Regions from separate parts of the Micromonospora sp. DT233 genome, predicted to be linked through region 2. Evidence: riboswitches for the same ligand, from Rfam matches in the RefSeq annotation. Region 2 holds a riboswitch; the other holds the start of a gene.

Region 1 (3,395 bases), on a different contig from region 2:
CGCCGCGTGGCAGCCGGCGGCGACGACGGTCACCCTGGCAGCCAGGTCGGAGAGCTGGTCGACCGCCCCGGTGACCAGGGTGGCGCCGGCCCGCTCGGCGGCGACCCGCAGCGCCGCGACCAGTCGCCGGGGGTCGACCTGGTGGTCGCCGGGGGCGATGGCGCCGCCGCGCACCCGGGGGGCGAGCGCCGGTTCGCGGTCGCGCAGCTGCGACGGGCGCAGCGGGGTGATCGGCAGCCCCAACCCCTGCTGGTACGACCAGAGTCGACGGGCCTGCGCCAGGTCGTCGCCGGTCAGCCCGACGACGAGGGTGCCGTCGGTGCGGTAACCGAACGTCGTGCCGGCGGCCTCGGCCAGCTCGGCGGCGAACCCGGGCCAGCGGGCGGCGGAGGCGGCCAGCAGCCCGGTCAGCTCGTGCTCGCCGAAGTACGCCTCGGCGACCGGCGACAGCATCCCGGCGGCGACGTGCGACGCGCCCGACCCGGGGGCCGGGTCGTGCACGACGACCCGCAGCCCGCGAGCGGCGCACCGCCACGCCACCGCCAGTCCGACGGGTCCCGCGCCCACCACCGCCACGTCGACATCGCCCTCGGCGGTCAGCACGTCAGCGCGCCGAGCAGCTCGGCCGTCGCCCGGCCCGGGTCGGCGGCGTCCGAGATCGCCCCCACCACCGCCACCCCGTACGCCCCGGCGGCGCGCAGCGCCGCAACCCGCGTCGCGGTCACCCCGCCGATCGCGATCACCGGCACGTCGACCGCCTCGGCGACCGCGCGGACGCCCGCGGGGCCGATCGGGTCCGGCAGCCCGGCCTTGCTCCGGGTCGGGTGGCAGGGGCCCACGCCCAGGTAGTCCGCCCCGGCGGCGACCGCCTCGGCGGCCGGCCCCGGTGCCCGGGCGGTCGCGCCGAGCGTGGCGGCGGGGCCGAGGACCCGCCGGGCCGCCACCACGGGGAGGTCGTCCGCGCCGACGTGCCCGCCGGCGGCGCCCACCGCGAGCGCCACGTGCAGCCTGTCGTTGACCAGGCACGTCGCCCCGTACGGCAGGCAGAGCCGGAGCACCCGGCGGGCCAGGTCGTACGCCTCGCGGTCGGTGGCGTCGTCCTGGACGCGGACCTGGACGACCAGTTCGGCGCGGGCCAGCGGCAGCGCGGCCCGCAGCACGGCGAGCGGGTCGCGCCCCGGGCGGGTGTCCGTGATCAGGTGCAGGCGGCCGAGGGACGGCATCGCAACTCCTCCCTGCGCCGGCATTACCCGGATCAGGTTCGACGGTCGGGGGCTTCAGCCCCCCTCTCAGCCCGGTGCACCGGGCTCCCGTGGGTCAGTTGCGTGTCACCGTACGACGGATCGCCCGTCCCGCCAAGGGGGGCGGCCCCGTGGGGTGGCCAGGGGGCCGCCGCGAAGGCCGGGCCCGTCGCCCGTCAGAGCAGGGCGTCGAGGGCTTCCAGGTCGGCGTCGGTGGGCTGCCAGGCGACGGCCGCCGCGTTGGCCCGTACCTGCTCCGGGGTGGTGGCGCCGGCGATCACCGAGGCCACCGCCGGACGGGCGGCGAGCCCGCCGATGGCCACCGTGAGGAGGCTGATCCCCCGCTCGGCGGCGTACGCCTCCAGCGCCTCGATGGTGTCCCACCGGGCGGCGGCCAGGCGCTCGGCGTACCGGCCACCGCCGGCGAGCCGGCTGCCGGCCGGGGGTGCCTCGTTGCGCTTGTACTTGCCGGTGAGCAGCCCGTTGGCCAGGGGGAAGAACGGCAGCATGCCCAGCCCGAAGCGCTCGCAGGCGGGGATCACCTCCGCCTCGACGCCCCGTTCCAGCAGCGAGTAGTGGTTCTGCGCGCTGATGAACCGGGCCCGCCCGGTGGAGGAGGCGACCCAGTCGGCGTCGGCGATCTGCCAGCCGGCGAAGTTGGAGTTGCCGAGGTAGCGGACCTTGCCGGCGCGGACCAGGTCGTCCAGGGCGGCGAGGGTCTCGTCGATCGGGGTGCCCGGGTCGGGCTGGTGCAGCTGGTAGAGGTCGATGTGGTCGGTGCCGAGCCGGCGCAGCGACCCCTCGACGGCGCGGGCGATGTAGCGCCGGGCCCCTCGGGCGCCGTAGTCCGGGCCGTTGAGCCCGTCGACGTCCATGCCGAACTTGGTGGCCACCACCACGTCGTCGCGGCGGCCCTTCAGCGCCTGGCCGAGCAGCTCCTCGGAGTCGCCGGGCTGCTTGCCGTACAGGTCGGCGGTGTCGAAGAGGGTGATGCCGGCGTCGAGGGCGGCGTCGACCACCGCCCGGGTGCCGTCGAGGTCGAGCCTGCTGCCGAAGTTGTTGCAGCCGAGCCCGGCCGTGGACACCACGAGGCCGGAGTCGCCCAGCCGGCGATACGTCATCTCAGTCACGTTTTGAGCCTATGCCGGTCCCGGACCGTCGCCCGGGGCGGGACGGGGCCGGATGCGACGCAGGTCACACCGGGGCGTCGAGCGCCTCGGCGACCAGCCGGCGCGCGTCGGCGACCGTGTCGGCCAGCTCGGCCGGGGTCCGGCCCACCGCGCCGAGCAGCCCCTGCGCCCGGCGGGCGAAGTCCACCGGCGCGCCCGGCAGCCGACCGGCCGAGGCGATCATGCCCTTCTCGTTGATCAGCCACCGCCCGGCGCGGCCGTGCAGGGCGTGGACGACCACCCCGACCGCCCGGAACAGGCAGCCGGCGACGTACCCGCAGTCCCCCGCCGCCGCGCCCTTCGCGGCGGCGGCCAGCAGGAAGCCGGCCTCCCACCCGCCGGCGACCAGGGCGGCGGCGAGCGCCGGAGGGTACGCCCCGACCCGCGCCCGCAGCGCGGTCAGCTCGCCGGTCGGGTCGCCGAGCACCCGGCACAGCGCCACCTCACCGGCGTAGGCGTGCGAGTAGAAGCCGAGCGGGTGCCCGGCCTGCACGCCGACGGTGTACCGGCCGGCCCGGCAGTCGGCCCAGACCCGGTGCACCCGGTCGAGGTCCCGGTAGAGCCAGTCCACCGCCGTGCCGCCGACGCGCAGCCAGCCGCCGCCGTCCACCCAGGGGCCCCAGCCGCCGGGGGCGGTCAGCTCGGTCTCGTCGTCGGCGACGGAGGCGGCCACGGCCCGCAGCGCCGGCACGTCCAGCTCGCCCCGGTAGTAGAGCCCGAGGTCCCAGTCGGAGTCGGGCCGGTGCTCCCCCCGGGCCCGGCTGCCGCCGAGCGCCACCGCCACCACCCCGTCGACCGCCAGCAGCCGGCCGACCAGCTCGTCGTCGATCACCTGACGTCCCAGACCGGCTCGGGGGTCTCCACGACCTCGCCGTCGCCGCGGAACAGCACGAACCGGTCGAAGGACCGGGTGAACCAGCGGTCGTGGGTGACGGCGACCACGGTGCCGGCGAACGCGGTCAGCCCCGCCTCCAGCGCCTCCGCG
Region 2 (3,395 bases):
GGCCTCGGAGTGGCCGGTGCCGAAGGCGTGGATCACCCCGTCGGCCCGCAGCGCGTCGGCGATCAGGTCGGCCGCCCGGCCCACCGCCTCCCGCTGGCTGGCCGACACCCGGCCGATCGTCTCCGTCACCACCGCGAGGTAGTCCTCGGCGCTCACCGTCATGTGTCCTCCGTCCGTCGCGCCCAGCGGGCGTCACGATCGTAGAGCCGGCCCACCGCTGCCGCCCGGGGGCGAAAACCGCTGGACCCGCGGCGGGCGGGCCCGGTCACCGCGCGCCGCCCGTGCGGGCCAGGATCGCCTCGGCCAGCGGGCCGGGGGCCGCGTCGGGGATCCAGTGCGACACCCCGGCGAGGGTGACGAAGCGGTACTCCCCGGTGACGTGGTCGCCGCACGCCTGCGCGGCGGTCCGGCCGATGGCCACGTCCTTGTCGCTCCAGACGAAGGTGGTCGGCACCGACACCGGCCCCACCGCCGCCAGGTCGGCCCGCGACATCGCCCGGTACCAATTCAGGGCGGCGGTCAGCGCGCCGGGCTCGCGCATCGGCTCGGCGTACCGGGCGACCCGGTCGGCGTCGCCGACCCCGCCGAGCAGCCGGCGCAGGGCGGCGGAGCGCAGCGCCAGCAGCACCCGCTCGGCCGTGCCCGGCCTGCGGAACAACCCGATGTACGCCGAGCGGGCCTTCTGCTCGCGGTCGGTGGCCAGCGCGTGCGCCATCGCGGCGGGGTGCGGGACCGAGACGGCGGTGAGGGTGCGCACCCGGTCGGGGTGGGCGGCGGCCAGCCCCCAGGCCACGATCGCGCCCCAGTCGTGCCCGACCAGGTGCGCCGCGCCGACGCCCAGCGCGTCGAGCAGGGCCGCCGCGTCGGCGACCAGCTCCGGAATCCGGTACGCCTCGACGGCGCCGGGCCGGGCCAGCGGCGAGTACCCGCGCTGGTCCGGCGCGTACGTGCGCAGCCCGGCGGCGTGCAGCGCGGGCGTCACCTCGTCCCACTCGCCCGCGTGCTGCGGGAAACCGTGCAGCAGCAGCACCGGCACGCCGTCGGCCGGCCCGCCGCTGCGCACCTCGAACGTCAGCCCTCGCGCCTGCACCTGCATGGTCGGCAGCCTACCCACGGCGGTCGGCGCGCACCCGTGCCGATTTCCCCGGCGCACCGTCTCTGCCGGGTGTCTTCGGCGGCCCGGGCGGTGGGGGCGCGAAGGATCACTTTGCCGGGTGATCTGCCGGGTGTTAGCGTCGGCGAGACAACTTCATATCCGACAGGGGAGCGCACAGCGCTGAGAGTGCGGGCACCGCCCGCAGACCCTCGAACCTGATCTGGGTAATGCCAGCGCAGGGAGTTCGGTCGACCTCCAGCCGCGCCGCCGTCCGGTCCCACCTGGGCACCGGGGGCGGCGTGCGTCTTCTCCTGGTTCACTCACGAACTGGGAGCAATCATGAACAACACCGACAATCGGTGGCGCACCATCGACATCGTGGTCGCCTCGGTGATCGCCGTCGCCTTCGGCGTCGTCTTCTGGGCCTGGGGCCTGGTCTGGAGCGCCACCGAGGGGGCGTTCGCCTTCTTCCCACCCGCGCAGACCCTGCTCTACGGGGTCTGGCTGATGCCGGCCGTGGTCGGCGGCCTGGTCATCCGCAAGCCGGGGGCCGCCCTGTACTGCGAGACCGTCGCCGCCGTCCTCTCCGCCCTGCTGGGCAGCCAGTGGGCCGGCACGGTGATCCCGCAGGGCCTGGTCCAGGGCCTCGGGGCCGAGCTGGCCTTCGCCGCGTTCCGCTACCGCTCGTTCCGGCTGCCCAGCGCGCTGCTGGCCGGGGCGCTCACCGGCCTCGGCGCCGCCCTGTTCGACTTCTTCGTCTGGAACGTCGAGACCGCCCTGACCAGCTACCGCATCCCGTACGCCCTGCTCACCATCGTCAGCGCAACGGCCATCGCCGGCGCCGGCGGCTGGGCCCTGACCCGAGCCCTGGCGCGCACCGGCGTCCTGGACCGCTTCCCCGCCGCCCAAGAACGCACCCTCATCTGACCCCGATCGAATCCTGTTGATCAAGAGGTTTGCGTCAGCCGGACGGGTTCAGCTGACGCAAACCTCTTGATCACCGAGGCTGGTCTTGGGAGGGGGCGGCGTGGGGGCGGTGGTTCTACGCGACTTCGGGTGGCGGCATGCCGGGCGGCGGGGGTGGGCCGTGCGGGGGGTGCAGCTGCGGGTCGAGCGGGGGGAGCGGGTGTTGTTGCTGGGGGCTTCCGGGGCCGGCAAGAGCACCTTGTTGGCGGCGCTGGCCGGGTTGCTGCCCGAGGATTCCGGCGAGCAGGAGGGGACCGTCGAGGTCGACGGGGTGGACCCCCGCAAGGACCGGGAGCGGGTCGGCATCGTCTTCCAGGACCCGCAGACCCAGCTCGTGATGGCCCGCAGCGGCGACGACGTGGCGTTCGGGCTGGAGAACCGGGGCGTGCCCGCCGAGCAGATCTGGCCCCGGGTGGACGAGGCGCTGCGCCGGGTCGGCTTCCCGTACCGGCGGGACCGGCCGACCGCCGCCCTCTCCGGCGGGGAGCAGCAGCGCCTCGCCCTGGCCGGGGCGCTCGCCCTGCGGCCGGGGCTGCTGCTGCTCGACGAGCCGACCGCCAACCTCGACCCGGCCGGCGCGGCGTTGATCCGCCGCGCGGTCGCCGACTCCCTCGACGACGACACCACGCTGATCCTGGTGGAGCACCGGATCGCCGAGGCGCTGCCGCTGGTCGACCGGGTGGTGGTCCTCGAACCGGGCGGCGGGGTCCGCGCCGACGGGCCGCCGGAGGCGGTCTTCGCCGCGCACGGCGACGCCCTCGCCGCCGACGGGGTCTGGGTGCCCGGCCGGACCGTGCCGCCCCGGCACGCCACCGCGGCCCCCGGCGAGCTGCTGCTCACCGCCGACCGGCTCGCCCTGCCGCCCCGCCTCGCCCCCACCGACCTGGCGGTACGCGCCGGCGAGGCGCTCGCCGTGCTCGGCCCCAACGGGGCCGGCAAGTCCACCCTGGCCCTGCTGCTCGGCGGCCTGCTCCGCCCCGGGGCCGGCCGGGTGGCGGCGAGCGCCGAGCTGGCCGGCCGGGACGCCCGCACTCCCCCGCACCGCTGGCGGGCCCCCGCCCTGGCCCGCCGGATCGGGTCGGTCTTCCAGAACCCGGAGCACCAGTTCGTCACCGACACGGTCTACGACGAGCTGGCCCTCGGGCCACGCCGCACCGGCCAGCCGGAGGCGGCGGTGACGTCCACGGTGGACGCCCTGCTGGAGCGGCTGCACCTGACGGCGCTGGCCCGCGCCAACCCGTACACCCTCTCGGGTGGACAGGCGCGGCGGTTGAGCGTGGCGACCGCCCTGGCCACCGCGCCCCGCCTGCTGGTCTGCGACGAACCGACCTTC

What was found. A riboswitch is a leader RNA that binds a small molecule or an ion and turns the genes downstream of it on or off. The one in region 2 is predicted to bind thiamine pyrophosphate.
Region 1: another riboswitch for thiamine pyrophosphate. It lies ahead of thiE (thiamine phosphate synthase); the one in region 2 lies ahead of ACLQ2V_RS26310 (ECF transporter S component).

Annotation. Positions count from the first base shown of each region.
Region 1 covers NZ_JBNCLB010000001.1:365,231-368,625, forward strand. The annotation lists gene thiO (glycine oxidase ThiO) at 1-603, opposite strand, end outside; gene thiE (thiamine phosphate synthase) at 597-1,223, opposite strand; TPP riboswitch at 1,215-1,324, opposite strand; gene ACLQ2V_RS01690 (aldo/keto reductase) at 1,418-2,362, opposite strand; gene ACLQ2V_RS01695 (nucleotidyltransferase domain-containing protein) at 2,436-3,242, opposite strand; gene ACLQ2V_RS01700 (ABC-F family ATP-binding cassette domain-containing protein) at 3,239-3,395, opposite strand, start outside.
Region 2 covers NZ_JBNCLB010000019.1:11,289-14,683, forward strand. The annotation lists gene ACLQ2V_RS26300 (sugar isomerase domain-containing protein) at 1-162, opposite strand, end outside; gene ACLQ2V_RS26305 (alpha/beta fold hydrolase) at 266-1,096, opposite strand; TPP riboswitch at 1,251-1,356, shown strand; gene ACLQ2V_RS26310 (ECF transporter S component) at 1,436-2,023, shown strand; gene ACLQ2V_RS26315 (ABC transporter ATP-binding protein) at 2,124-3,395, shown strand, end outside.